Regions from separate parts of the Enterobacter asburiae genome, predicted to be linked through region 2. Evidence: predicted binding sites of a transcription regulator. Region 2 holds the regulator's gene; each other region holds the start of a gene.
What was found. The regulator CRP, encoded in region 2, controls carbon source genes, mostly activating them, when cyclic AMP is high. The targets are predictions, from matches to a motif close to ATGTGANNNNNNTCACAT.
Positions count from the first base shown of each region.

Region 1: the regulator CRP is predicted to act here: its motif matches at 7,723-7,740, upstream of udp (uridine phosphorylase).
Region 3: the regulator CRP is predicted to act here: its motif matches at 3,015-3,032, upstream of azuC (stress response protein AzuC).

Region 1 is NZ_CP011863.1:3,744,996-3,755,083, forward strand. Features, by position in the region: gene rhtB (homoserine/homoserine lactone efflux protein) at 1-581, opposite strand, end outside; gene pldB (lysophospholipase L2) at 692-1,684, shown strand; gene yigL (sugar/pyridoxal phosphate phosphatase YigL) at 1,716-2,516, shown strand; gene ACJ69_RS18095 (carboxylate/amino acid/amine transporter) at 2,599-3,498, shown strand; gene metR (HTH-type transcriptional regulator MetR) at 3,386-4,339, opposite strand; gene metE (5-methyltetrahydropteroyltriglutamate--homocysteine S-methyltransferase) at 4,455-6,716, shown strand; gene ACJ69_RS18110 (dienelactone hydrolase family protein) at 6,802-7,608, opposite strand; gene udp (uridine phosphorylase) at 7,864-8,625, shown strand; gene rmuC (DNA recombination protein RmuC) at 8,765-10,088, shown strand, end outside.
Region 2 is NZ_CP011863.1:3,923,411-3,933,498, forward strand. Features, by position in the region: gene ACJ69_RS18885 (YccS/YhfK family putative transporter) at 1-2,037, opposite strand, end outside; gene crp (cAMP-activated global transcriptional regulator CRP) at 2,095-2,727, opposite strand; gene ACJ69_RS18895 (OsmC family protein) at 3,039-3,443, shown strand; gene ACJ69_RS18900 (phosphoribulokinase) at 3,510-4,379, opposite strand; gene ACJ69_RS18905 (YheU family protein) at 4,410-4,628, opposite strand; gene ACJ69_RS18910 (hydrolase) at 4,625-5,647, opposite strand; gene ACJ69_RS18915 (ABC transporter ATP-binding protein) at 5,760-7,664, opposite strand; gene kefG (glutathione-regulated potassium-efflux system ancillary protein KefG) at 7,803-8,354, shown strand; gene kefB (glutathione-regulated potassium-efflux system protein KefB) at 8,354-10,088, shown strand, end outside.
Region 3 is NZ_CP011863.1:1,930,808-1,940,895, forward strand. Features, by position in the region: gene ACJ69_RS09500 (non-heme ferritin-like protein) at 9-512, shown strand; gene ACJ69_RS09505 (anaerobic C4-dicarboxylate transporter) at 1,104-2,447, shown strand; gene ACJ69_RS09510 (DUF2766 family protein) at 2,490-2,741, opposite strand; gene azuC (stress response protein AzuC) at 2,851-2,934, opposite strand; gene yecR (YecR family lipoprotein) at 3,169-3,507, shown strand; gene ftnA (non-heme ferritin) at 3,712-4,209, shown strand; gene ACJ69_RS09525 (hypothetical protein) at 4,246-4,587, opposite strand; partial or broken gene tyrP (tyrosine transporter TyrP) at 4,816-6,026, shown strand; gene ACJ69_RS09535 (YecA/YgfB family protein) at 6,060-6,728, opposite strand; gene ACJ69_RS09540 (branched-chain amino acid ABC transporter substrate-binding protein) at 7,154-8,275, shown strand; gene ACJ69_RS09545 (ABC transporter permease subunit) at 8,375-9,289, shown strand; partial or broken gene livM (high-affinity branched-chain amino acid ABC transporter permease LivM) at 9,301-10,088, shown strand, end outside.

The DNA.
Region 1 (10,088 bases), 180 kb from region 2:
ATAAACAGCGAGCCAAAGACTTTATTCAGGGCCTTCATCTGCTTAGGCCCTTTAATCCACGCCGCAATTCGCTGTGCCAGCGTCGCGTAACCAATCATCACGATGATATCGACGATAACGGTGGTCGCGCCCAGCACCACGTACTGCATCACCTGGGGCTGATGCGGAACGATAAACTGCGGGAACAGCGCGGCGAGGAAAACGATGCTCTTCGGGTTGGTCAGGTTGACGAACACTGCGCGCTTAAACAGATGGCCGCGGTTTTGCGTCTGAGCCAGCGTATTCAGGTTGATGGAGCCTGCCGCGCGCCACTGCTGGATGCCGAGCCAAATCAGATACGCTGCGCCGGCCCATTTCAGCACCTCAAAGGCCAGCACGGAGCGGGAGAACAGGGTCCCCAGACCGATCCCGACCAGCACAATATGAATGCCCAGCCCGGTCTGCAAACCGGCAATCGACGCCGCCGCACCGCGATAGCCGTGATTGATGGAGGTGGTCATGGTGTTAATAGCCCCAGAGCCCGGAGAAAGGCTGAGGATAATGGATGTCAGCAGGTAGGCGAACCACCATTCGAAGGTCATTTGAAACTCCCGAACCGTCTATTTTTATGCCACAATACGCTATTATTGAGTCATTTTGTGACCGGTGACGAAAAAAACGATATTCCCTGGATTACGTGAGTGGAAACCCAATGTTTCAGCAGAAAAAGGACTGGGAAACACGAGAAAACGCTTTTGCTGCTTTCTCTATGGGGCCGCTGACCGATTTCTGGCGGCAGCGTGAGGAAGATGAGTTTACGGGCGTCGGGGGCATCCCGGTGCGTTTCGTTCGTTTCCGAAATGAAGAAAATGACCGGGTGATTGTGGTCTGCCCCGGGCGTATTGAAAGCTACGTTAAATACGCCGAGCTGGCCTATGACCTGGTCCATATGGGGTTCGATGTCCTGATCATCGACCATCGTGGACAGGGGCTGTCCGGACGTATGCTGCCGGACACGCACCGTGGGCACGTCGATCGCTTCAGCGATTACGTCGACGATTTTGCCGCGTTCTGGCAGCAGGACGTTCAGCCCGGCCCCTGGCGCAAGCGGTATATTCTTGCGCACTCCATGGGCGGCGCCATTTCGACGCTGTTTTTGCAGCGTTATGCGCACGAGTGCGACGCCATTGCGCTCACCGCGCCGATGTACGGTATCGTCATCCGTTTTCCTGACTGGATGGTGCGCCATCTTCTTGACTGGGCTGAGGGCCATCAGCGCATTCGTGAAGGTTATGCCATTGGCACAGGACGCTGGCGCGCGCTGCCGTTCGCCATCAACGTCTTAACCCATAGCCGGCAGCGTTATCGCCGCAATCTGCGCTTTTATGCCGATGAACCGCGCTTGCGCGTCGGCGGCCCGACCTGGCACTGGGTGCGGGAGGGGATTCTGGCCGGTGAGCAGGTGCTGGCGGGCGTAGGCGATGATGACACGCCGACGCTTCTGATCCAGGCGGAAGAAGAGCGTGTGGTGGATAACCGCATGCATGACCGCTATTGTGAACTGCGCGCTGCAGCCGGTCACCCTTGTGAAGGGGGTAAACCGCTGGTCATTAACGGCGCGTTCCATGAGATCCTTTTTGAAAAGGACGCTATGCGCTCAGTCGCGCTCAACGCCATTGTTGAATTTTTCAACAGGCATAATTGATTCTTGTTTTCCACCAGAGGTTGAAATCCCTATGTACCAGGTTGTTGCATCTGATTTAGATGGCACGCTGCTTTCCCCCGACCACACCCTAACGCCTTACGCGAAAGAGACCTTAAAACTCCTGACTGCCCGTGGCGTGAACTTTGTGTTCGCCACCGGCCGCCACCACGTGGACGTGGGGCAGATCCGCGATAATCTTGAGATCAAATCGTACATGATCACCTCCAACGGTGCGCGCGTGCATGATACCGACGGCAACCTGATCTTTACCCACAATCTGGATCGCGATATTGCCGCCGATCTGTTCGGCGTGGTGCATAACAACCCGGCTATCGTTACTAACGTTTACCGCGACGACGACTGGTTTATGAACCGCCACCGCCCGGATGAAATGCGTTTCTTCAAGGAAGCGGTATTCAACTACTCCCTTTACGAACCGGGCCTGCTGGAGCCGGAAGGGATCAGCAAGGTGTTCTTCACCTGTGACAGCCACGAAGAGCTGCTCCCGCTGGAACAGGCGATCAACGCCCGCTGGGGCGATCGCGTCAACGTGAGCTTCTCAACCCTGACCTGTCTGGAAGTAATGGCGGGTGGCGTCTCCAAAGGTCACGCGCTGGAAGCGGTTGCGAAACGTCTGGGCTTCGGGCTGAAAGACTGTATCGCCTTCGGTGACGGCATGAACGACGCCGAGATGCTTTCGATGGCGGGCAAGGGCTGCATCATGCAGAACGCGCACCAGCGTCTGAAGGATCTGCACCCTGAGCTGGAAGTGATTGGTTCTAACGCTGACAACGCGGTACCGAAGTATCTGCGTAAACTGTTCCTTGAATAATCTTCATTCGGTTGTTTATTGCTCAGTTGTCAACTAAAGAGTTCGCTACAATGCCTCTCCTTCTTTCTGAGAGACAAGCATTGTGGCGCTACTCATTATCACCACTATCCTGTGGGCCTTCTCCTTTAGCCTGATTGGCGAATACCTTGCCGGTTCGGTCGACAGCTACTTCTCGGTGCTGATGCGCGTGGGGCTGGCGGCGCTGGTGTTCCTGCCGTTTCTGCGTACGCGCGGGCAATCGCTGAAAACGATTGTGCTTTATATGCTGGTGGGAGCGATGCAGCTCGGCATCATGTATCTGTTCAGCTTCCGGGCCTACGTCTACCTGTCCGTCTCCGAATTCCTGCTTTTTACCGTGCTGACGCCGCTCTATATCACGCTGATTTACGACCTGCTCAGCAGACGCCGTCTGCGCTGGGGATACCTGCTGAGCGCCGCGCTGGCGGTGATCGGCGCGGCGATTATTCGCTATGACAAAGTCAGCGATCACTTCTGGACCGGGCTGATGTTCGTCCAGCTCGCCAACATCAGTTTCGCCATCGGCATGGTGGGCTACAAACGCCTGATGGAAACCCGTCCGATGCCGCAGCATAACGCGTTTGCCTGGTTCTATATGGGCGCCGCGATTGTCGCGGTAGCGGCGTGGTTCATGCTCGGTAATCCGCAAAAGCTGCCGACCACCGCCGTGCAGTGGGGCGTTCTGGTCTGGCTGGGCGTAGTGGCGTCAGGGCTGGGATACTTCATGTGGAACTACGGCGCTACGCAGGTAGACGCCGGTACGCTGGGGATCATGAACAACGTGCATGTCCCGGCAGGGCTGCTGGTCAACCTCGCCATCTGGCAGCAACAGCCGCACTGGCCAAGCTTCATTATTGGGGGAGCGGTGATCCTGGCTTCGCTGTGGGTCCATCGCCGATGGGTCGCTCCGCGCTCCGCACAAACGGAAGATGGTCGCACGCGTGGTTCCGCGCTGAGCGAATAAACGCCTCCGTAATCGGCTGACGCTGCTCGCCATCGCGCACGGCGGCGTACAGTCGGCTCCACAGTCCTTCACCCAGGGTTTTGGTCTGCACCAGACCCTGGCGTTCAAAACTCTCCACCACCCAGTGCGGCAGCGCCGCGATACCCATTCTGGCCGCCACCATCTGAATCAGCAGCAGGGTGTTATCCACGCTTTTCAGCTGCGGGCTAATGCCTGCTGGCTGCAGGAAGTGGCGCCAGATATCCAGGCGGCTGCGCTGGACCGGATAAATCAGCAGCGTTTCTGTCGCCAGGTCTTCCGGCGTGATGCGCGTTTTGGCGGCCAGCGGGTGGTCCGGCGCCAGCACCAGGCGCACTTCATAATCAAACATCGGCGAATAGTGCAGGCCACTGCGCGGCAGGATGTCAGAGGTCATGACCAGATCCAGCTCGCCCTGCTGCAGCGACGGCTGGGGGTCAAAGGTCACGCCGGATTTGAAGTCCATCTCCACCTGCGGCCACTTCTGACGGAAGTTCTCAAGCGCGGGGGTCAGCCACTGAATACAGCTGTGGCACTCAATGGCGATGCGCAGTTTGGTCTGCTGCGGTTCGTTACACGCCTGCAGCGCGCTCGCGATCTGCGGCAGTACCTGATTCGCCAGCTGAAGAAGAATTTCACCCTGCGGCGTAAAGCGCAGGGGCTGGCTCTTACGCACAAAAAGACGGAAGCCGAGGCGTTGTTCCAGATCGCTGAACTGGTGAGAAAGGGCGGACTGGGTCTGGTGCAGCGTGGCCGCAGCCGCCGCGAGCGAACCGCAGTTCCGCAACGCTTGTAGCGTTTTCAGGTGTTTAATCTCGATCATGAAAGTCCTTCACTTCGCCATGAACATATTGCGCTTGAGGAATATACAGTACCTGCCAATTATAGATGTGTAAACATCTGGACGTCTAAATAACGAATTTCACAAGGGGCATACCATGACAATCCGCAATCACACTCTCGGTTTCCCTCGCGTAGGCCTGCGTCGCGAGCTGAAAAAAGCGCAAGAAAGCTACTGGGCGGGTAATGCCACCCGCGAAGAGCTGCTGGCGGTAGGACGCGAGCTGCGCGCCCGCCACTGGGATCAGCAAAAACAGGCGGGCATTGACCTGCTGCCGGTGGGCGATTTCGCCTGGTACGACCATGTTCTGACGACCAGCCTGCTGCTTGGCAACGTACCGGCTCGTCATCAGAACAAAGATGGATCGGTAGATATCGATACTCTGTTCCGCATCGGCCGTGGCCGCGCGCCAACGGGGGAGCCAGCGGCAGCGGCGGAAATGACCAAGTGGTTTAACACCAACTATCACTATATGGTGCCGGAGTTTGTCAAAGGCCAGCAGTTCAGGCTGGACTGGACGCAGCTTCTGGACGAAGTGGATGAAGCGCTGGCGCTGGGCCACCAGGTGAAGCCGGTGCTGCTCGGGCCGGTAACCTATCTGTGGCTGGGCAAAGTGAAAGGTGAGCCGTTTGACCGACTCAGCCTGCTGAAGGATATTCTGCCGGTCTACAAACAGGTGCTGAGTGAGCTGGGCAAACGCGGCATTCAGTGGGTGCAAATCGATGAACCGGCGCTGGTGCTTGAGCTGCCGCAGGATTGGCTAGATGCCTTTAAACCGGCGTATGACGCGCTCACCGGTCAGGTAAAACTCCTGCTGACGACCTATTTTGAAGGCGTGGCGTCGAACCTGAAGACCATTACCGCGCTGCCGGTTCAGGGCCTGCACGTTGACCTCGTACACGGTAAAGACGATGTCGCGGAGCTGCACAAGCGCCTGCCAGCGGACTGGCTGCTCTCTGCCGGGCTGATTAACGGCCGTAACGTCTGGCGCGCCGATCTCACCGAAAAATATGCACAAATCAAAGACATCGTCGGCAAACGTGAGCTGTGGGTGGCCTCATCTTGTTCCCTGCTGCACAGCCCGATCGATCTGAGCGTGGAAACGCGTCTGGATGCCGAGGTGAAAAGCTGGTTTGCCTTCGCCCTGCAAAAATGCGAAGAGCTAACGCTGCTGCGCGACGCGCTCAACAGCGGCGACACGGCGGCGATTACCGAATGGAGCGCCCCGATCCAGGCGCGTCGTCACTCGGCGCGCGTGCACAACCCGGCGGTGGAAAAACGTCTGGCGGCCATCACCGCCCGGGACAGCCAGCGCCAGAGCCCGTACGAGGTGCGCGCTGAAGCGCAGCGCGCACGCTTCAATCTGCCCGCGTGGCCAACAACGACGATAGGTTCTTTCCCGCAAACTACGGAGATCCGCGGCCTGCGTCTGGACTTTAAGAAGGGCAATCTGGATGCGAATCACTACCGCACCGGCATCGCGGAACACATCAAGCAGGCGATTATCGAGCAGGAGCGCCTGGGGCTGGACGTGCTGGTGCACGGTGAAGCCGAGCGTAACGACATGGTGGAATATTTTGGCGAGCACCTGGACGGCTTCGTCTTTACCCAGAACGGCTGGGTGCAGAGCTACGGCTCCCGCTGCGTGAAGCCGCCTGTGGTCATTGGTGACGTCAGCCGTCCGGAAGCGATCACCGTGGAGTGGGCGAAGTATGCCCAGTCCCTGACCGACAAGCCGGTAAAAGGCATGCTGACCGGTCCGGTGACCATTCTCTGCTGGTCGTTCCCGCGCGAAGACGTGACCCGTGAAACCATTGCGAAGCAAATTGCGCTGGCGCTGCGTGATGAGGTGGCGGATCTGGAAGCGGCAGGCATTGGCATTATCCAGATTGACGAGCCGGCCCTGCGCGAAGGCCTGCCGCTGCGCCGCTGCGACTGGGATGCCTACCTGCAGTGGGGCGTGGAGGCGTTTCGCATCAACGCCGCGGTGGCGAAGGACGACACCCAGATCCACACCCACATGTGTTACTGCGAATTTAACGACATCATGGATTCGATTGCCGCGCTGGATGCCGACGTGATCACCATCGAGACTTCGCGTTCAGACATGGAGCTGCTGGAGTCGTTTGAAGAGTTTGACTACCCGAATGAAATCGGGCCGGGCGTGTACGACATTCACTCCCCTAACGTGCCGAGCGTGGAGTGGATTGAAGCCCTGTTGAAAAAAGCGGCCCAGCGCATTACGGCAGAGCGCCTGTGGGTGAACCCGGACTGCGGACTGAAAACCCGCGGCTGGCCGGAGACGCGTGCGGCGCTCGCCAACATGGTGAAGGCGGCGCAGAATTTGCGTCAGGCGTAGCGGTGCAGGATTGCCGGGTGGCGACAACGCTTACCCGGCCTACCTGTTGGCCCGGTAAGGCGTAGCCGCCACCGGGCTTTTTGCTTTATGCTTTCTTCCCGCCGTACTGGCTAAACCACGCCAGCATCCGCTGCCAGCCATCTTTGGCTGATTCTGCGTGATAGCTTGGACGATAATCGGCGTTAAACGCGTGCCCGGCATCCGGGTAGACCACAATCTCCGCCTTCGCATTTGCCGCACGGAGCGCATGGCGCATGGTCTCTACCGAATCAAGCGAAATACCGGTGTCCTGACCGCCGTAAAGCCCTAACACGGGGGCATTTAACTCGGTGGCGATATCGACGGGATGTTTCGGTGAATTCAGCGTTTTTTCACCCACCAGTTTGCCGTACCAGGCGACAGCGGCTTTGAGCTGCGGGTTATGCGCGGCATACAGCCAGCTAATGCGTCCGCCCCAGCAGAAACCGGTGACCAGCAGACGATGCGGATCCCCGCCGTTGCGCGCCGCCCAGCTGGCGACGTGGTCGAGATCGGCCAGCACCTGCGCGTCCGGGACTTTGCTGACCAGGTTGCTGAGCAATGTTGGAATATCGCTGTAGTCGTTCGGATCGCCCTGGCGGAAGTAGAGCTCTGGCGCAACGGCCAGATACCCTTCCAGCGCCAGCCGGCGGCAGAGGTCGCGAATGTATTCGTGAACACCAAATATCTCCTGAATCACAATCACGATGGGCAGCGGACCGTCTGCCGATTTTGGCCGTGCGTGCCAGGCAGGCATATTCTCCCCCTGCGAGGGAATGGAGGTCTCGCCCGCGGTAATTGCCGCTTCTGGCGTCGACACGATGGTTGAAGCATGTGGGGCCGCAGCAGGTGCAAAACCGGTTTTTTCAGTCATGGCATTCTCCGTACCAATGAGTTAGCGCAAAGGTAAATATAGACACCAGGTTAACAACTCACAGTGCCTTAAACGGTCTATCTTTTGTGCAGCACCTGGCGATATAACTTGTTAATGTGATGTGAATCACCTTTTTATGGAAATTCAATGTAATCATTTTCATTCATGGTGAGGTGCGTCACGAAAATATGCTTACTGCTTCTGTAAAGTACCGTTTTACTTCTTCTGACTAACCGACCCACAGAGGAGTCACCTATGTCTAAGTCTGATGTTTTTCATCTCGGCCTCACCAAAAACGATTTACAAGGGGCTACGCTCGCTATCGTCCCTGGCGATCCTGAGCGTGTGGAAAAGATCGCCGCGCTGATGGATAAGCCGGTCAAGCTGGCTGCCCATCGTGAGTTCACCACCTGGCGCGCAGAGCTGGATGGCAAAGCGGTGATCGTGTGCTCTACCGGTATCGGTGGTCCGTCTACGTCTATTGCTGTTGAAGAGCTGGCCCAGCTGGGCATTCGTACTTTCCTGCGTATCGGTACTACCGGCGCTATCCAGCCGCACATCAACGTCGGCGACGTGCTGGTCACGACCGCGTCCGTTCGTCTGGACGGCGCAAGCCTGCACTTTGCACCGATGGAATTCCCGGCAGTGGCTGATTTCGAATGCACCACCGCGCTGGTTGAAGCCGCGAAGTCCGTAGGCGCAACCACCCACGTGGGCGTAACCGCCTCTTCCGACACCTTCTACCCGGGCCAGGAGCGTTATGACACCTTCTCAGGCCGCGTGGTAAACCGTTTCAAAGGCTCAATGGAAGAGTGGCAGTCCATGGGCGTGATGAACTACGAAATGGAATCCGCAACGCTGCTGACCATGTGCGCAAGCCAGGGTCTGCGTGCCGGTATGGTGGCGGGCGTTATCGTCAACCGTACCCAGCAGGAGATCCCGAACGCCGAAACCATGAAGCAGACCGAAAGTCATGCAGTGAAAATCGTGGTGGAAGCCGCGCGTCGCCTGATCTAATCCTCTCTTCTGAAATCAAAGGCCGACGCGTTCGGCCTTTATTTTTTGCGTAGCGCCTCGCAGGAAAAGCCTTTCAAACTGGACGTTTATACAGCACAATTCTATTTTGTGCGGGTAATACGTTGATGCAGGGGGTTTTGTGGATATCTCAATCCTGATTTACGCGGTGATTGCGCTGGTGGGCTTAGGGATTGGCTGGCTGATTTCCAGCTACCAGCATGCGCAGCAGAAGGCCGACCAGCTGGCCGAGCGAGAAGAGATGGTCGCCGATTTAAGCGCGACAAAACAGCAGCTTGCTCTTAGCGAACACTGGCGCGACGAGTGCGAACTGCTCAACAACGAGCTGCGTAACCTGCGAGATATCAATACGTCACTGGAGGCCGATCTCCGCGAAGTGACCACCCGCCTTGAATCCACCCAGCTGCATGCGGAAGACAAAATCCGCCAGATGATCAACAGCGAGCAGCGCCTCAGCGAACAGTTTGAGAACCTCGCCAACCGAATTTTTGAGCACAGCAACCGCCGCGTTGACGAACAGAACCGCCAGAGCCTCAACAGCCTGCTGACGCCGCTGCGCGAACAGCTGGACGGTTTTCGCCGTCAGGTGCAGGACAGCTTTGGTCAGGAAGCCCGCGAGCGGCACACGCTGGCGCATGAGATTCGCAATCTCCAGCAGCTGAATGCGCAAATGGCGCAGGAAGCGGTCAACCTGACCCGCGCGCTGAAAGGGGATAACAAAACCCAGGGCAACTGGGGAGAAGTGGTGCTGACCCGCGTGCTGGAGGCCTCTGGCCTGCGGGAAGGATATGAATACGAAACGCAGGTCAGCATTGAGAACGACGCCCGCTCTCGCATGCAGCCGGATGTGATTGTGCGGCTGCCGCAGGGTAAAGATGTGGTGATTGACGCCAAAATGACGCTGGTGGCGTATGAACGTTACTTTAATGCGGACGATGACTACACGCGCGAGTCTGCGCTACAGGAGCACATTGCCTCCGTGCGTAACCACATTCGCCTGCTCGGCAGAAAAGACTACCAGCAGCTGCCGGGGCTGCGCTCGCTGGACTATGTTCTGATGTTCATCCCGGTAGAACCCGCATTTCTGCTGGCACTCGACAGACAGCCTGAACTTATCACCGAAGCGCTCAAAAATAACATTATGCTGGTCAGCCCCACCACGCTGCTGGTGGCGTTACGCACCATTGCGAACCTGTGGCGCTATGAGCACCAGAGCCGCAACGCTCAGCAGATTGCCGATCGCGCCAGCAAGCTTTACGACAAAATGCGCCTTTTCGTGGACGACATGTCTTCCGTCGGGCAGAGCCTGGATCGTGCGCAGGATAACTACCGCCAGGCGATGAAAAAACTCGCCTCCGGACGCGGCAATTTGCTGGCTCAGGCCGAATCATTCCGCAGCCTGGGGGTTGAGGTTAAACGCGAGATTAATCCGGAATTGGTCGAAC
Region 2 (10,088 bases):
GCGCTGACGCCATGCCACCGACGAAATGGTGTGCATGGTGTTCAGATGCCCGAGAACGCGCTGCAAATGCTGCTCCAGCGTGCTCATTGGCCCGTGGGTTAACGTCTCCGGTGCTTCCAGAATGTTTGAATCTCCCGACTCGCCCGGCGCGTCATACTCCAGACGCTGCTGACACCTCTGCAACGCAATTTCACATGACTGCAAATAGCGCTGCGCCAGATCCGGCGTCAGCATCGTGTGCTCGCGCGCCAGCGTGGTCATGGCGTTAATGTGCTCGACGATAAACTGGCTGTGCGTCACCCAGAGCTTCATGTCTGCCAGATAGTGCGAGTTAAAGCCCGGCTCCTGCATCGCCTGGTTGAGCGAGTTAAACAGGGCGTTGTGCGCCTGGTTGACCTTCATTCGCTGATAGGCCAGCGGCGAGGGCTGCGGGTCGTCGCTCAGGATCAGGCGAATAGCCTGCTGGTCGGCTTCCAGCGCGTCGTGGGCGTTCTGGCGCAGCAGTCCGCTTTGCCACTGCGGCCACAGCCAGACCATGCCGCCAAAGGCAATCAGACAGCCGATTAGGGTATCAATCAGCCTGGCGACAATAAACTGTTCGCCATTGAGCGTGAGCAGCTGCAGGGTATATACCGCCGTCACCGTAAAGCCCACCATCGCCCAGCCGTAATTTTTGCGGATAATCAGGTAGCTCACCAGCGTAACCGCCAGCATGCCTGCCAGGGTATAGCCTTCCGGCACGTGGAAGTGCAGCGTCACGCCCGCGATGATCAGCCCGGCCATCGTTCCGCCAGCCCGATGCAGAATACGCACCCGCGTGGCGCCGTAGCCGTTCTGGGTGACAAACAGCACGGTCATTAAGATCCAGTAGGGTTTCGGCAGGTGCAGCGCCATACCCATCAGGCTGGCGGTACTGAGCATCACGCTAATCCTTGCGGCGTTGCGCAGGGCGGACGATTTAAGAGAAAGATAGCTTTTGAGCGCGGGCAATAGCGGAAGCCGTTTCTGCTTATCCGCCATCAGGTCGCGGGGATAAAGCGGGCGCTGCGTGCGCAACACGCGGGCGATACGGCTGAAGTGCCAGGCGGCAAACTGGCCGACGGGGTTATCCGGATGCTGACGGGCGATTTTCTCCAGCGCGCCCAGCTGCTTATCCATGTTAAAGCGCGTCGGGTAGCGGTGATAGAGAATATCATCGGCCAGCACCCGCAGGCGTGCGGACACGGTCTGCGCGTTCCAGCGGATCACCGCTTCGGCGTGGCTGCGCTCGACCAGCTTTTGCACCTCCTGCGGGTGGTGAAGGCTAACGGAGATATGCTCCTGCAGATCCAGCCCGACCTGGAAGGTGCGCAGCAGCCGCTTGTATTCGTGGTTCTTGTTGGCGGCGAGCATATGCAGCTGCTGATAGCACTGGCTTATGAGATCCACCACCTTCTGCTGGCGCGTCAGCAGCGGCGGTAAGGATTTTTCCGGATCGGTATGCTGGGTGAGCAGGGTGTATTTGGCCTCGCAGTAATCCGCAAGCTGCACATAGAGCAGGCTCAGGGATTCACGCAGCGGCTGTTCGCGCCACAGCCAGAACCAAAACCAGTTAAACAGCCCGTACCATAATGTCCCCAGGGCGTAAATCAGCAGTGGCTCCCACACCGGCATATTCCCTGCAAGGCTCAGCGTGAAAATGGCCGCAATCAGCGAGGCGGGAAGCAGGCGGGCGTGCAGCGAACTGATTTCCGCCGTGACGCCGAGGGTCATCGCCAGCACGGTCAGGATCAGCGGCAGCGGGATATCCCGGGCAAGCAGAAGTTGTACGGCGAGGCTACAGCCGGCAAACAGGCAGCCACCGATAATCAGGCGTTTGAAAAAGCGCTTATGCGGCGTGTCCAGACCGGCGATGTTGCAGCAGGCGGGCACGAGGGAAAACAGCAGGCCTTGCTGAAGATGTCCGAGGATCAGGCCTATGGCCACAGGAAGACACAACACCAGCGTTTGTCGCAGTGCGTAGTTAACTTCCGGGTGATAGATCAGCCTGCGCCACATGGGGAGTAGAGACAAAAACGGCGTGACACCTTGCGATGGCACGCCGTTTAAGCGGAATTAACGCGTTCCGTAAACCACGATGGTTTTACCGTGGGCGGAGATCAGGTTTTGATCTTCCAGCATTTTCAGGATACGGCCCACTGTTTCACGGGAGCAACCGACGATCTGACCAATTTCCTGACGGGTAATTTTAATTTGCATGCCGTCCGGGTGGGTCATGGCGTCTGGCTGTTTCGCCAGGTTCAACAGGGTTTGTGCGATACGGCCGGTAACGTCCAGGAAGGCGAGGTTACCCACTTTCTCTGACGTAACCTGCAGACGGCGCGCCATTTGGGAAGAAAGACGCATCAGGATGTCAGGGTTAACCTGAATCAGCTGACGGAACTTCTTGTAAGAAATTTCAGCCACTTCACATGCTGTCTTTGCACGAACCCAGGCGCTACGTTCCTGGCCCTCTTCAAACAGGCCCAGTTCACCGATGAAATCGCCCTGGTTCAGATAAGAAAGGATCATCTCTTTCCCTTCTTCATCTTTGATCAGCACTGCCACCGAGCCTTTAACGATGTAATACAACGTTTCCGCTTTTTCACCCTGGTGAATCAGCGTGCTCTTTGATGGGTACTTATGAATGTGGCAATGAGACAAGAACCATTCGAGAGTCGGGTCTGTTTGCGGTTTGCCAAGCACCATGCGCTGTTATCCTCTGTTATAAGCTGTCACCAGAGTCATCAGATGCATCCGGACTCTGGGGTTGCAATCGAATTCTTACCCATACCCTGGGAAGTCGGCTACCGTAACGTTTCGCAGCCAGTAAAGTTTGATGTCCTCTGCATACACGTGTAACGTCAATGTATTACTGTAGCATCCTGAGTGTTTTAGCATAGCTTTCGCCGCGTGTCTCCTGGTGTCTCGCTTCAGCATGATGCAGGTCGCCTTCCATTGCGAGAAATGTAACGCACGCGTAATCTGTCACCAAAAATGCAACGTTGGAGTTTAAGAATATGCAAGCGCGCGTGAAATGGGTTGAAGGTTTAACGTTCCTGGGCGAGTCCGCGTCAGGACACCAGATTTTGATGGACGGTAACTCCGGCGATAAAGCACCCAGCCCAATGGAAATGGTGCTGATGGCGGCAGGCGGATGCAGCGCAATTGATGTGGTATCGATTCTGCAAAAAGGACGTCATGACGTGACGGATTGTGAAGTCAAACTCACGTCAGAACGTCGCGAAGAGGCGCCACGCCTGTTCACCCATATTAACCTGCACTTTGTGGTCACCGGTAAAGAGCTGAAAGACGCGGCGGTCTCGCGTGCGGTTGACCTGTCTGCGGAGAAGTACTGCTCGGTGGCGTTAATGCTGGAGAAAGCGGTAAAAATCACGCATTCGTATGAAGTGATCGAGGCGTGATTGATGGGGCATCGTGCGTGTTGATGCCCTCACCCTAACCCTCTCCCACTGGGAGAGGGAACATGCTCACGCGATCTGTTTCCCTTCCATCAGTCGCTCCACCAACGGCGTCATGATGAGCTCCATCGCCAGCCCCATTTTTCCGCCCGGCACCACTAACGTATTCATGTGCGAAATAAAAGAGCCCTGCAGCATGGCCAGCAGCCAGGGGTAATCAATGCCGTCGAGATTGCGGAAATGGATCACTACAAAGCTTTCATCCAGCGACGGGATGCTTTTGGCCGCGAACGGGTTGGAGGTGTCCACCGTCGGCACGCGCTGGAAGTTGATATGGGTGCGGGAGAACTGCGGCGTCAGAAAGTTAATGTAATCCTCCATGGAGCGCACCACGGAGTCCATCACCGCCTCTCGCGAATGGCCGCGCTCGCTCATGTCACGCGTCAGCTTCTGGATCCACTCCAGGTTAACGATAGGGACCACGCCGACCAGCAGATCCACGTGGCGCGCCACGTCGTGTTGAGGGGTGACCACGCCACCGTGAAGTCCTTCGTAAAACAGGACGTCGGTGGGTTCCGGCAGCGGCTGCCACGGGGTAAAGGTTCCCGGCACCTGATTCCAGGGGACGGCTTCATCATAGGTGTGCAGATACTTGCGGGACTGCCCTTTGCCGCTCTTACCGTACTCTATAAAGGTTTGTTCCAGCAGGCCAAAGTCATTGGCTTCCGGGCCGAAGTAGCTGATGTGTTTACCCGAATCGCGCGCCTTACGAATGGCCATGTCCATCTCCGGACGCGTGTAGCGGTGAAAGCTGTCGCCTTCGACCTCCGCCGCACGGAGATTCAGCTGGGCGAAAATCTTGCGAAATGCGAGGCTGGTGGTGGTGGTTCCCGCACCACTCGACCCCGTAACGGCAATAACCGGATGTCTGGCAGACATAGCAACTCCCTGACTGAAAAGGGTGGAAGATCAGCCGTGAAACGCGTTGCGGGGCATGATATTGACCGTCTCATGCAGTTCTGACCACACCAGCACCACGTCGCCGCTTTTCAGCTGGCGCTTAACATCGTTGACCTTTTGCTCAAGCGAGCGTTCCTGTTCACCATAATCGGTGCCTTCGCGTAATACAAAGCTTTCAATCAGATTATCGAGCGTTTCGGGAGCCAGATCCTGCCAGGGAATAATCATTTTGCACCGTCCAGATAAGGGGTCAGCCAGTCAGGAATACGCGCCTCAAGCCACATTTTCGGGCGGCGCAGCGTGCCGCCGATAAACCCGACGTGGCCGCCGTGCTCGGTCAACTGATAGTGAACGTTGTCGGGCAGGAACTCCTGAGCGGGGATCGAGTGATGATCCATAAACGGGTCATCTTTGGCATGAATAATCAGCGTCGGCTGCGTGATCTTGCTTAGCAGCGGCATGGCGCTGCACTGACGATAATAGTCAATCGCATCGGCGAAGCCGTGGATTTTCGCGGTGATCAGATCGTCGAACTCGCGAATACGGCGCACCTTTTTCAGCTGGCGCAGGCTTACCGGCAGGGTATCCGGGTAGGCCTTCAGTTTACGCGCCGCATTGGCCTTCAGCAGGTTGAGCAGGTAGCGCTGATAGACGCGGGAAAAGCCTTTATCCATGTGGTAGCTGCACTGCTCGAGCATAAACGGCGCGGAGACAATGACGGCGGCATCCAGCGGGACGCTTTCACCCTCTTTGGCCAGCAGACAGGCCAGCATATTGCCGCCCAATGAGTAGCCCACCGCGGCGGTTGGCACGGTGCCAAAGTTGTCCCGCAGCCAGTGTAAAAACCACGTGCCGTCTTCGGTTTCACCCGAGTGATAAATGCGTTTCTGACGATTCGGTTCACCGCTGCAGCCGCGAAAATGCATCACCACGCCGAGCCAGCCGCGTGCTTTTGCCGCTTCAATTAGCCCATGCGCATACGGGCTGTGCAGGCTGCCTTCCAGACCGTGAAAGACCACCAGACGCGGTTTATGGCGAGCCTGTTCAGGCGCTTCGCTCCAGGCGAGATCCAGAAAGTCACCGTCTGGCAGGTCAAGCCGTTGCCAGTGCGGGGTGAACTGAACCTTGCGGCGGATCAGTCGCGGCAGCATGGTCTGCAAATGGGGATTCGCCACGCCGCGCATAGGCACGAACTCAGTGCTGTCTTCGGCCGCAATGTCGAAGTCTGATGGTATGATTTGGGTCATAAGCGCGATGCTGATTCTTGTCGGAAATTTACGATACTTTCCGAATTGTACCCCGTTTAAGCTGGATTTCCGAACCCGGTACGGATTCTGTTCTTCAAATGGGGTAAATAGGTCAGTCAGCCTGCAGCATTGCTTCCAGCTGTTCCTGCGCGTCGAGCCACGCCATCTCGCACTCTTCGAGACTGGATTTGGTCTTCGCCTGGGTTTGCAGGCAGTCGGTCAGCTCAGCCTTGCGGCTCTGGTCATACAGGCCGCTATCGCCAAGCTTCTCTTCAACAACAGCAAGCGTGGCGTTGAGTTTTTCCATCTCTTTTTCGAGACGGGTAATCTCTTTACGCAGGGGCTGCGTCTGGGTGCGAAGCTCCGCTTCACGACGCTTCTGGTCTTTACGCGCCTGCGCGCTGTTGGCGTTGTCTTTTGCTGACTCTTCCGGCTGGTTTTCCTGCTTCTGCACGTCCGTCAGCCACTGCTGGTAGTCTTCCAGATCGCCGTCGAACGGTTCAACTTTGCCGCCGTGCACTAAATACAGATCGTCCGTGGTGGAGCGGATCAGGTGACGGTCGTGCGAGACGACAACCAGCGCGCCTTCAAACTCAATCAGCGCTTCGGTCAGCGCCTGGCGCATGTCGAGATCCAGGTGGTTGGTCGGTTCATCAAGCAGCAGCAGGTTCGGGCGCTGCCAGACGATCAGCGCCAGCACCAGACGGGCCTTTTCGCCGCCGGAGAAGCGCTCGGTGTTTTCAGTCACCTTATCGCCCTGGAAGCCGAAGCCGCCGAGATAGTCGCGCAGCTTCTGCTCCATCTCCTGCGGCGCCAGACGCGCGAGATGCTGAATCGGTGATTCATCCGCGCGTAAAAATTCCAGCTGATGCTGGGCGAAGTAACCCAGCTTGATGCCCTTCGCCAGGCCGATTTCACCGCTGACCGGGTTAAGCTCGCCCGCCAGCAGTTTGATCAGCGTCGATTTACCGGCGCCGTTACGCCCCAGCAGGCCAATACGCGAACCCGGCACCAGGTTGAGCTTGATGGAATCGAGAATAATGCGGTCGGCATAGCCCGCGCTGACCTTCTCCATCTTCAGCAGCGGGTTAGGCAGGCTCTCCGGCTCGCGGAAGCTGAAGTGGAACGGGTTATCCACGTGCGCCGGGGCGATCATCTCCATGCGTTCCAGCATCTTGATGCGGCTCTGGGCCTGCTTCGCTTTTGAGGCCTTGGCCTTAAAGCGATCCACGAAGCTCTGCAGGTGCGCCACGCGCTGCTGCTGGCTTTCGTACATGGACTGCTGCTGGGCGAGACGCGTCGCGCGCTGGCGCTCGAAGGAGCTGTAGTTGCCGGTGTACTCGAACATCGTTTGCTGTTCGATATGAATGATTTTATCCACCACCGGGTCAAGGAAGTCGCGGTCGTGGGAGATCAGAATCAGAGTGCCCTGATAGCTCTTGAGCCACTTCTCCAGCCAAATAACCGCATCGAGATCGAGGTGGTTGGTCGGTTCGTCAAGCAACAGCAGGTCAGAGCGGCAGATCAGCGCCTGCGCCAGGTTAAGACGCATACGCCAGCCGCCGGAGAAGTCGCTGACCGGGCGTTCCAGCTGTTCGTTGCTGAAGCCCAGGCCGTGTAGCAGGCTGGAGGCGCGGGAGCGAATGGTCCACGCGTCGATGGCATCCAGCTTGCCGTGAACGGTGGCGATGGCGTGACCGTCGTTGCGCTCGTTAGCAGAATGAAGTTCCGCCTCGAGCTTACGGTATTCACGGTCGCCGTCGATAACATAGTCGAGCGCCGGTTCGCTCAGCGCCGGCGTCTCCTGGTTTACCCAGGCGAGCTGCCAGTTCCCCGGGAAGGTAAAGTTACCGCCATCCGCGCTAATCTCGTTTTTCAGCAGCGCCAGCAGGGTGGATTTACCGCAGCCGTTTTTGCCGACCAGGCCCACTTTTTGGCCTGGGTTGATGGTAGCAGTGGCGTTATCCAGCAGGACGCGCACGCCGCGACGAATTTGTAACGAGGAGAAAACAATCATAGAAGCGCCGTATGTTCCGACTATGTTAATTTGTCATTATGATAATGTAAGGTGTGGGCCATTTTCCGCACCGGGCCGCCATGGTAGCCCAAAACAGCGACGATACACAAAAACAGAAACAAGACCGGGAGGGGAATGATGTCTCAGACAGCAAAAGTGCTGCTGCTGTATGCCCATCCGGAATCTCAGGACTCGGTGGCAAACCGGGTGCTGCTTAAGCCGGCCACACAGCTCAGCAACGTGACGGTGCACGATCTCTACGCGCACTATCCTGATTTCTTTATTGATATCCCTTACGAGCAGGAGCTGCTGCGTCAGCATGACGTGATTGTGTTCCAGCATCCGCTTTATACCTATAGCTGTCCGGCGCTGCTCAAAGAGTGGCTGGACCGCGTGCTGAGCCGGGGCTTCTCCAGCGGGGTGGGGGGGAACCAGCTTGCGGGAAAGTACTGGCGTAGTGTGATTACGACCGGTGAACCCGAAAGCGCTTACCGCCACGACGGGCTGAATCGTTATCCGATGAGCGATATCCTCAGGCCATTCGAACTGACGGCGGCCATGTGCCGTATGCACTGGATGAGCCCGATTATTGTCTACTGGGCGCGGCGTCAGGATCCGAAAGAGCTGGCAAGCCACGCCAGAGCCTACGGTGAATGGCTGGCGTCACCGATTCCGGCAGGAGGTCGTTAATGGAAGGATCGAATTTGCTCCTCGCCGGGGTGCTGTTTTTATTTGCGGCCGTCGTTGCGGTGCCGCTTGCGGCACGGATTGGTATCGGTGCGGTGTTGGGTTATCTGCTGGCGGGGATCGCGATTGGCCCCTGGGGACTGGGATTCATCAGCGATGTAGATGAGATCCTCCATTTCTCCGAGCTGGGCGTGGTGTTCCTGATGTTCATCATCGGCCTGGAGCTGAATCCTTCGAAATTGTGGCAACTCCGACGCTCCATATTTGGCGTGGGCGCCGCGCAGGTGTTGTTCAGCGCCGCGATCCTGGGCGGCCTGCTAATGCTGACCAACTTTTCATGGCAGGCGGCGGTGATTGGCGGGATAGGCCTTGCGATGTCGTCGACGGCGATGGCGCTGCAGCTGATGCGCGATAAGGGGATGAATCGCAACGAAGCCGGTCAGCTGGGCTTTTCGGTGCTGCTGTTCCAGGATTTGGCGGTGATCCCGGCGCTGGCGCTGGTGCCGCTGCTGGCGGGGTCCGGGGACGATCACTTCGACTGGGCTAAAATCGCCATGAAGGTGCTGGCCTTCGCGGGCATGCTGATTGGCGGTCGTTTCCTGCTACGTCCCGTGTTCCGCTTTATAGCCGCGTCTGGCGTTCGCGAGGTGTTTACCGCCGCGACGCTGCTGCTGGTGCTGGGATCGGCGTTGTTTATGGACGCGCTGGGGCTGTCGATGGCGCTCGGGACCTTTATTGCCGGGGTGCTGCTGGCGGAGAGCGAGTATCGCCACGAGCTGGAAATTGCCATCGATCCCTTCAAAGGGCTGCTGCTAGGTCTGTTCTTTATTTCGGTGGGGATGGCGCTCAACCTTGGCGTGCTCTATACCCATCTGCTGTGGGTGATCGTGAGCGTCGCCATCCTGGTGGCGGTGAAGATGCTGGTGCTGTACGTCATGTCACGTATCTACGGGCTGCGCAGTTCGGAACGCATGCAGTTTGCCAGCGTGTTAAGCCAGGGAGGCGAGTTCGCGTTTGTGCTGTTTTCGACCGCCTCCTCCCAGAAGCTGTTTAAAGACGATCAAATGGCGCTTTTGCTGGTGACGGTCACGCTGTCTATGATGACCACGCCGCTGCTGATGAAGCTGGTGGATAAACTGCTGTCGCGCCGCCTGAATCCAGCTGACGATGAAGACGAAGCGCCGTGGGTGGAAGACGACAAGCCGCAGGTGATTGTGGTGGGCTTTGGCCGTTTCGGACAGGTTATCGGGCGATTGCTGATGGCGAACAAAATGCGCATTACGGTACTGGAGCGGGATATCAGCGCGGTCAACCTGATGCGTAAATATGGCTATAAGGTTTACTACGGCGACGCGACCCAGCTCGAGCTGCTGCGCTCGGCGGGGGCCGAAGCGGCAGAGTCCATTGTGATTACCTGTAACGATCCGGAAGACACGATGAAGCTGGTGGATCTGTGCCAGCAGCATTTCCCGCATCTGCATATTCTGGCGCGTGCGCGGGGACGTGTTGAAGCTCACGAATTGTTGCAGGCGGGTGTGAAACACTTCTCCCGTGAGACGTTCTCCAGTGCGCTGGAGCTGGGCCGTAAGGCGCTGATCTCGCTCGGCATGCATCCGCATCAGGCGCAGCGCGCCCAAATGCACTTCCGCCGGCTGGATATGCGGATGTTGCGCGAGCTGATGCCGGTACATACCGATACGGCGCAGATCTCCCGCGTGCGGGAAGCGCGTCGCGAGC
Region 3 (10,088 bases), 2.0 Mb from region 2:
ATATGAGTATGGCTACCCAAACGATGATGCAAAAACTTAACGCGCAGATGAACCTTGAGTTCTACGCCTCGAATCTGCACCTTCACTTAAGCGCGTGGTGTGCCGAGAATAGTCTCACGGGGTCTGCCACATTCTTTCGCTCTCAGGCGCAAAGTAACGTCACCCATATGATGCGTGTCTTTAACTTTCTGAAAGCCGCAGGGGCAAATCCTGTCGTTAAAGCCCTTGATGGGATCAATGAAAACTATTCTTGTCTGGAAGAACTGTTTCAAAAAACGCTTGAAGAGTACGAGCAACGCTGCAGCACGCTCAGCAAACTGGCCGATGAAGCCAAAGCGCAGCAGGACATTACGACGCTCAAATTCTTACGTGATATGGACAAAGAACAGCAGCAGGATGGCATGCTGCTAAAGACGCTGGCGGATGAGATCCATAATGCGCAGCAGGCGGGTTTATGTCCTGAGCAAACCGACCGTCATCTGCTCGACATTGTGGCGGTGCAGCACCACTGAGTTTTTAATTTGCTCCAACAGGGCTGAGGGTTTCCCGGGAATTTATTAACCTGAAGCGATGAATTTTGTATCAGGCAAGCGAATAACTTACAGCGATGTCCTGGTCCGGCTGTAAATCGCCGAAGCGTTTCCGTAAGGCCGGGGCGAGGCGCATGGATGCGCCGAGAGGGCGTGGCCTGCAGGGATGCAGGCTCATGCCCGGCCCGATAGCCTGAAGGAATAAGCTGAGGGAACCGCGAAGCGGCGATTTACCGCCGGGAGCCCGGGTCGCAAGGGCGGCGGCGATTGAGCCGCCCTGGCACGTTCACCGGTCATGTCGTTACAGAGTAGCAAGGAACATGAAGTGAACGGAATGACCACCACAGCCGTATGTTCCCCCTCACCCCAGCCCTCTCCCTCAAGGGAGGGGGAGTCGTCCGTGCAAGCATTGTTTTGTGGGGATCCCTCCTCCCACCTGAGGCAGGATTCCTTTTCCCCCTCTCCAACCTTCTGCTTTTCCTGAAATTTAACAAATCAGATCTGGCTCCCAATGATTAACCACACAACGTGTGATGATTTATTTAGTTACATAATCATTGACGAGGGAGCATCATGATCACCATTGAGTTTGTTGTCATTCTCCTCTGCCTGCTGACGGGTACGCGTTTCGGCGGTATGGGGCTTGGGTTAATTAGCGGTATTGGTCTTTTTATTTTATGTTTTGTCTTTGGACTGCAACCGGGTAAACCGCCGGTTGACGTTATGCTGACCATCCTTGCGGTGATAGGCTGTGCGGCTACGCTGCAGACTGCGGGCGGCCTCAACGTCATGATGCAGTTTGCTGAACGCCTGCTGCGCAAACACCCGCAGCACATCACCCTGCTCGCCCCTTTCACCACCTGGATGCTGACCTTTCTGTGCGGCACCGGGCATGTGGTCTACACCATGTTCCCCATCATTGCGGATATCGCCCTGAAAAAAGGGATCCGCCCGGAGCGCCCCATGGCCGTGGCCTCGGTCGCGTCGCAGATGGCAATCACGGCATCCCCCGTTTCCGTTGCCGTGGTGTCACTGGTGTCCATCCTGGCGGCCCAGCATGGGATCGATCACGCGTGGGGGATCCTGGAAATTCTCGCCGTGTCGGTTCCCGCTTCGCTTTTCGGCGTGGCCATTGCGGCCCTGTGGAGTTTACGCCGTGGGAAAGATCTGGCTGACGACATAGAGTTTCAGGAAAAGCTGAAAGATCCTAAGCAGCGCGAGTTTATCTATGGCGGAACGGAGACGTTAATGAATCAGCGTTTCCCTAAACAGGCCTACTGGTCCACGTGGATTTTCTTTGCCGGTATTGCCGTGGTCGTTTTGCTGGGGGCATTCCCTGAACTGCGCCCCGCCTTTGAGGTAAAAGGCAAAATGACGGCGCTGTCGATGAACCTTGTCATTCAGATGATGATGCTAATTGCGGGCGCCGTGATGCTGATGGCCTGTAAGGTCAATGCGTCGGCCATTTCCAACGGCGCGGTGTTCAAGGCCGGTATGGTCGCGATCTTCTCGGTGTTCGGCGTGGCATGGATGAGCGATACCTTTTTCCAGGCGCATCTCGATGAGTTAAAGCTGGCGCTGGAAGGCGTGGTGAAGAGCCACCCGTGGACGTATGCCATTGTGCTGTTTCTGGTGTCAAAACTGGTGAACAGCCAGGCGGCTGCGCTGACGGCCGTTGCGCCAATGGGCCTGATGCTCGGCATCGACCCGAAAATGCTGATCGCCTTTTTCCCGGCGTCATACGGCTATTTTGTCCTGCCGACCTATCCCAGTGATTTGGCCTGCATCGGCTTTGACCGTTCAGGCACCACCCGCATCGGCAAATTTATCATCAACCACAGCTTTATTCTGCCAGGGCTGATTGGGGTAAGCTGCGCGTGCGCGGCGAGCTACCTGCTGGTCCAGACGTTCTTTTAACCGCATCAAAGGGCGACATATGCTGTCGCCCCTTTCCATGCTTTAGTGGGACTCACCCTGCGGCGTGAATCGCAGTTCAATCAGCGCGATGGCTTTCTGGATCGCACGAAGCGTAACCGGGTCAGCGGCAGCAGGATGGCTGGCAAAATCGATGTTCTTCAGCTGCGTAGACATCTTCTCGCGCACTTCAACCGGCGCAATCACGTCCAGAACATCAAGGATTTGTTTGATAACCAGCTGACAGGCGACAACGTCAGAGACTAGTTCCTGATCGGCGCTCAGGTTTTGTGACATGGGGGCTTTCTCCTTATTTAAAGGCCGCCATAGTAGCAAAACACGCCCCCTGACATCTTCCCTTCATCGTCAGCAGGTACAAAAAAACCCGCCGAAGCAGGTTTTTTTATCAGAACATGGCGCCCGGCGGCACGTCTTTGAACGTGCGGCAGTAATTGGCCCACATGCTTTTCAGGATTTTGCGCAGTTTCACGATGATGCTCCATTAACTTGTTATACAACTTTATTGTCAACGTGCTTATAATATGACCACCATCACAAAAATCAATCTTTTTGTGATGGCTATCACATTTTTATCAGGGTTTGGCCTGATAGCGCTCCCCTCTGACCCGTTGCGAAGAGTGAGGGCAGATTGTCCGGCTATTCCAGGCATTGCAGCGGGCATCTGCGGGTACGATAAGGTATTTCCATCCACTCAGAGCGAACCATGAAAAGAGTCATTGTAGCCGGCACAATCCTGCTGCTCGCGGGGTGTAGTATCAACCGCCAGGCTGAAGTCAGCAGCCGCGACGCGCCGAACGGCATCGTCCGCCTCGACTACGGCCAGGCAGCGCTGCAAAATGCGTATTCCGATGAGTATGTAAATAACGGCACGGCGGCAAAAGCGTGTCAGAGCATGGGGTATGCCACTGCCTCAGCCTATGGTCAGCCCATTAAAACCTGCACCCTGACGAGCGGCTCTTTGTGCCTGAACGAGAGCGTGACTATCCAGTATAAATGTATGGGTTACGCCGTTAATCCTAAGTCAAATAATCCGTGGTATTAATCAACGCTGCCAGCGTTTGCTGGCAGTTTATTTCATTACGAACAAAAATAATTCTCATTAATAAGTTATAAAAATCGCCAATGCGTTTTATTCCCATTCGTATTTTAAATAAATAAAATAAAAATTTTACGTTTTGCAAATAATTAAATAACAAATTATAGTGTCGCTCATTGTGAACCAGAAATAATAATCCGGAGCGTCACCATGCTGAAAACTGAAATGATCGACAAGCTCAACGCGCAAATGAACCTTGAGCTTTTTTCATCCCTGCTCTACCAGCAGATGAGCGCCTGGTGCAGCTACCACAGCTTCGAAGGTGCGGCCGCGTTTCTGCGTCGTCACGCTCAGGAAGAGATGACACACATGCAGCGTCTGTTTGATTATCTTACGGATACGGGCAGCCTGCCGCGCATTGAAACCGTGGCTTCACCTTTCGCTGAGTATAATTCTCTCGATGAACTGTTCCGCGCCACCTACGAGCACGAGCAGCTGATCACGCAGAAAATTAACGAACTGGTCCATGCCGCGATGACCAGCCAGGATTATCCAACCTTTAATTTCCTGCAGTGGTACGTCGCTGAGCAACACGAAGAAGAGAAGCTGTTTAAATCCGTACTGGATAAATTATCTCTGGTGGGTAAATCCGGCGAAGGTCTTTACTTTATTGATAAAGAACTTTCCACTCTCGATACGCAGAATTAATTTCAGCGCGGTGCCGGTTTCCGGCACCGCGTTAATTTACATACACCCCGCACAGCTGGTGCAGCACCAGTCATGAGGATTCACCGCCTGGTAAAAATAGCGGTAGCTGGACGTCTCCAGCGGAATACCCACCTCGAAGAACATATCCGTTAACCAGTCGACATTCTCAACGATCCACTCATCTTCCTGTAAGCCTTGCGCAAAGGTTTCATCTTCAGGATCGATAACCGAATAGATTGCCCAGGTGCCCATATCCTTTTCGCGACGGGACTCGGGAAGTATCAGGGGTTGGTTCTGCCAGCTGATTATCCAGTGGCCATGGCACAACAGGTTACCTCCCCGGCTCCATGCCGCGGTGAAGGGATTCTCCCCAGCCATAAACTCTCACTTAATTTGATAATTTATATTTATTGTTTACGTTACGCCGGAATGTCGCCCAGCAACATTGCCCTTATGAAGTAGGCATCCGCCTAAAAAGGATCAGAGCGACAATAATCCGTAAATTATTCATTACACTACTTGTAACGGTGATTTGACGAATTAAGGCTTTTCCCTTACTCTGCGCCGCAGATTTTGTCGCGGTTAAGCATCGTTGTAGAGGAAAGCGTGAAAAACAGAACCCTGGGAAGTATTTTTATCGTCGCCGGAACGACGATTGGCGCAGGAATGCTGGCAATGCCCTGGCAGCCGCGGGCGTGGGATTTGGCATGACCCTGCTGCTGCTGGGTACGCTCTGGGCGCTGATGTGCTACACCGCCCTGCTGCTGCTTGAGGTTTACCAGCACGTGCCCGCCGACACCGGTCTGGGTTCGCTTGCGGCGCGCTATCTGGGACGCTACGGCCAGTGGATAACCGGCTTTAGCATGATGTTCCTGATGTACGCCCTGACCGCCGCCTATATCAGCGGCGTCGGGGAACTCATCGCCTCCAGCGTCAACGACTGGTTTGGCTCTGACATTACCCCGGCGACGGGGGCTATCTTCTTTGCGCTCATCGGCGGCGGCGTGGTCTGTGTGGGGACATCGCTGGTCGATCTGTTTAACCGCTTTCTGTTCAGCGCCAAAATTCTCTTCCTGATCGTCATGCTGGTGCTGCTGGCGCCGCACGTGCATAAGGTCAACCTGCTGACGCTGCCGCTGGAAAAAGGGCTGGCGCTCTCCGCGATCCCGGTCATTTTCACCTCGTTTGGCTTCCACGGCAGCGTGCCAAGTATCGTCAGTTATATGAACGGCGATATCCGCAAGCTGCGCCGCGTCTTTGTAATCGGCAGCGCGATCCCGCTGATCGCCTATATTTTCTGGCAGCTGGTGACGCTGGGCAGCATTGACTCCTCAACCTTTATTGGGCTGATGGCGCAACACGCTGGCCTGAACGGTTTTCTGCTGGCACTGCGCGAGGTTGTTACCTCCCCGCACGTGGAGCTGGCGGTACACCTGTTTGCCGACCTGGCGCTGGCAACCTCGTTCCTGGGCGTGGCGCTCGGCCTGTTTGATTACCTGGCCGATCTGTTCCAGCGTCGCAATACCGCGGCTGGACGGTTGCAGACGGGGGCCATCACATTCCTGCCGCCGCTGGCATTCGCGCTGTTTTACCCACGCGGGTTTGTGATGGCGCTGGGCTATGCGGGGGTGGCGCTCTCTATCCTGGCCCTGCTGCTCCCTTCCCTGCTGGCGTGGAAAAGCCGCCAGCAGCATCCTCAGCAAGGATATCGCGTGGCGGGAGGAAAGCCGCTGCTGTGCGTTGTGTTTGGCTGTGGGGTGGTGATTATTCTAGTGCAGGCGCTGATTGCAGCCGGGATGCTACCGGAAGTGGGTTAAATAAAAAAGGGGCTATCATCAGCCCCTTTTTTATCAGTGCAAACAGCAGCTCTTAAACTTCTTCCCGCTGCCGCAAGGACAGGGATCGTTACGCCCGACCTTCGTGCCGTTCACCGTCGGCTTCTTCACTTCAGGCTGCTGCGGGTTGTTAACCCAGTATTGATATAAACGCAGTGCCGCAGGCTGGATGCTTTCGATGCTGGCGATATACTCCTCTTCGGACAGTTCATCCAGCTTTTCGCTGTTCTCTTCCGTCCCGTGCAGCGCAATCACGTCAAGATCGGCCTTCAGGGCTTCCGGCAAGGCTGACCAGTCCGTCAGCGCCACGCCGCGCATATAGCCATAGCACCACTCTTCCACCACGGTATAGCTCTCACCGTCAACGTCGTTATAACCGAACATCGGTTCAAACTGATCCGGGTACTCGCTCAGGCGCTCTGCAATATCGTTCATATGCTTAAAGCAGAGATCGATAAAACGGTTCATCTCACGATCGTTTTTCCAGCGCGGAATGTACTTCTCGCCGCCCCACACCGCCACCAGCCAGGCGTCTGGCTCAACGACAACAGGACCGGAAAGCACTGCGGTAAGCATGCCGTCCAGTTCGGACACGTCAATCACGGACGCGTCATCATGACCGTAAGACATTAACGTCTCTTCAAGCCACGCCATTTCGCTTTCATTCAATGGGCCTTCAGTCATCGCTGATACTCCTGCAAAAAAGGAAACGATCCTAACACATATCTCACGCCTCTCCGGGCTGAAGTTTAGGTCTTTATTGCTGCAAAAACGTGCAAACCGTGACCTTTGCACAACTTATGGGCTTTATTGTTAACGATATGTGATCTCCGCTGTAATTTCTTCTCCTCCCGCAAGGCGGCATAACGCGGCGCTCTATACTCAAACATGTCGCATGCCCGTCAATGGGTTAACCATTCTGGCAACGTTTTTGCTTAACGTTCTTCGCGCGTCCCTGCGCAGGGAAATCTCGCCGTAATATGCAGGATGCCGTCTGTATCTTGTTCGTTTAGTGCATTTTATTCTTGCTCGTGTTTCGGATTGGCTGCGCCGTCGGGCGTTCGGGTTTACGCCGTGGTGCAAAAACCTCTTTGCTAAGGAACATAATAATGTCGCTGAAATTTATCAGAACTCCTCTTTCTCTTGTGTTGGCCGGTTGCCTGGTGACGGCGTTTTCCGCCCGGGCAGATATTGTGATTGGCGTGGCCGGACCGTTCACGGGTCCGAATGCCACCTATGGCGATCAGTACTGGCATGGCGCAACGCAGGCCGCTGAAGATATTAATGCCGCAGGCGGCATTAACGGCGAGAAGATCAAACTGGTTCAGGGGGATGATGCCTGCGAGCCTAAGCAGGCCGTGGCCGTCGCCAACCGTTTAGTTGACCAGGATAAAGTCAACGCCGTGGTCGGCCATTTCTGCTCCTCTTCCACAATGCCCGCCTCCGAGGTGTATAGCGACGCGGGCATTATTGCGATTACCCCCGGCTCAACTAACCCGCTGATCACCGAACGCGGCATGAGCGACATGTTCCGCATGTGCGGACGCGATGACCAGCAGGGTCAGGTTGCCAGCGACTTCATCATCGACAAGCTGAAAGCCAAGCGCGTGGTGATTATTCACGATAAAGACACCTATGGTCAGGGTCTGGCTGACGCCACCAAAGCGGCGCTGGCGAAACGCGGGGTTCAGGATGTGATGTATGAGGGGTTATCCCGCGGTGAAAAAGACTTTAACGCGCTGGTGACGAAGATCGGCGCGCAAAAACCGGACGTCGTGTTCTTCGGTGGCTGTCACCCGGAAGCCGGTCCGCTGGTTCGCCAGATGCGTGAACAGGGCGTGCAGGCGAAATTCTTCTCCGGCGACTGCATTGTCAACGAAGAGATGGTGACCGCCGCGGGTGGCCCGCAATACACCAACGGCATTTACATGACCTTCGGTAAAGATCCGCGCCTTATCCCGGACGGTAAAGCGGTTATCGAGAAATTCCGCGCCGGTAAATTCGAGCCGGAAGGTTACACCCTTTACTCCTATGCCTCCGTACAGGCCATTGCCGCGGCCTTCAAGGCCACCGGCGGCAAGGACTCCGCCAAAGCCAGCGAGTGGCTGAAAGCCAATTCCGTCGACACGGTGATGGGCAAAAAAGCCTGGGACAGCAAAGGCGATCTGAAAGTGTCTGACTACGTGGTTTACCAGTGGGACGACAAAGGAAAATATAAGGAAGTGCAGTAACGGGACGGAGTCACGCTCAACGTCGGCGGGCTTTCCCGTCGGCGCGTAATAAACATCAGGCTGCGCGGCTCGCGCAGCCTATAAAACGAGCGCGCTAAGATGAGTACATTCTTCCTGCAACAGTTAATTAATGGCTTAACGCTGGGCTCCGTCTACGGCCTGATTGCCATCGGCTACACCATGGTGTACGGCATTATCGGCATGATCAACTTCGCCCACGGCGAAGTGTATATGATTTCCGCCTATCTCTGCGCCATTGGCCTGGCGCTGCTCTCGTTCTTCGGTCTGCAGTCGTTCCCGCTGCTGATCCTCGGGACGCTGGTGTTCACCATTGTGGTAACCGGGGTGTACGGCTGGACCATCGAGCGTATCGCCTACAAGCCGCTGCGCAACTCCACGCGCCTGGCGCCGCTGATCTCCGCCATAGGCATGTCGCTTATCCTGCAAAACTACGCGCAGCTGAGCCAGGGTCCTCGCCAGCAAGGAGTGCCGACCATGCTGGACGGCGTGATTCGCCTGCATCTGGGCGACGGGTTCGTGCAGATAACCTACACCAAAGTGTTTATTCTGGTTGCCTCGTTTGCCGGCATGCTGGTGCTCACCTGGATAATCAACCATACCCGGCTGGGCCGGATGTGCCGCGCGGTACAGCAGGATCGTAAGATGGCCTCCATTCTGGGCATTAACACCGACCGGATTATTTCGCTGGTCTTTGTCATCGGCGCGGCGATGGCCGGCCTGGCGGGGGTGTTGATCACCATGAATTACGGCACCTTTGATTTCTACGTCGGGTTCGTGATCGGCATTAAAGCCTTTACTGCGGCGGTACTCGGCGGCATCGGCTCCCTCCCCGGCGCCATGCTCGGTGGCCTTATCCTCGGCGTGGCGGAAGCCCAGTTCTCGGGCATGGTGAACTCGGACTATAAAGACGTCTTCTCGTTCGGCCTGCTGGTCATGATCCTGATTTTCCGTCCCCAGGGGCTGCTTGGGCGCCCGATTGTGGCCAAAGTGTGAGGGAGAGAATGATGACATCACACGGTTTTTCACTTAAACGCTGCATGCTGGACGCGATTTTTTTCCGGGCTGATTGCGCTGATAATCTTCGGCCCCATTGCGGGCGTGGTGCTGGACGGATACAGCTTTAACTTTGCCGGGCAGCGGCTGGCCTGGATGGTTGGCATCGTCATGCTCGGGCGTTTTCTGTTGAGCGCCTTTTTAGGTACCGCCGCGGGCACCCGTTTCCAGGCGCGCTTCGAAGCCGATAGCGCGGGCGTATATGTCCGGCCACCGGAATACAAAAGCCGCATGCGCTGGATTATTCCTCTGGTGATTACCCTTGCGATTTGCTTTCCGTTTGTCGCCACGAAATATGTGCTAACCGTCGCCATTCTCGGGCTGATCTACGTGCTTCTCGGCCTGGGGCTGAATATCGTCGTGGGTCTGGCCGGCCTGCTGGATCTGGGATATGTCGCGTTCTACGCGATTGGGGCGTACGGTCTGGCGCTGGGATACCAGTATCTCGGCTTAGGCTTCTGGAGCATGCTGCCGCTGGCGGCAATCATGGCCGCCGCCGCAGGCGCCCTGCTCGGTTTCCCGGTACTGCGCATGCACGGTGACTATCTCGCCATCGTCACCCTCGGGTTCGGGGAGATTATTCGCCTGATACTCAACAACTGGCTGACCTTCACCGGCGGCCCAAACGGCGTGTCGGCCCCTCCCCCCACCTTTTTCGGTCTGGAATTTGGGCGACGCGCGAAAGAAGGCGGCGTGCCCTTCCACGAATTTTTCCACCTGACCTACAACCCGAACATGA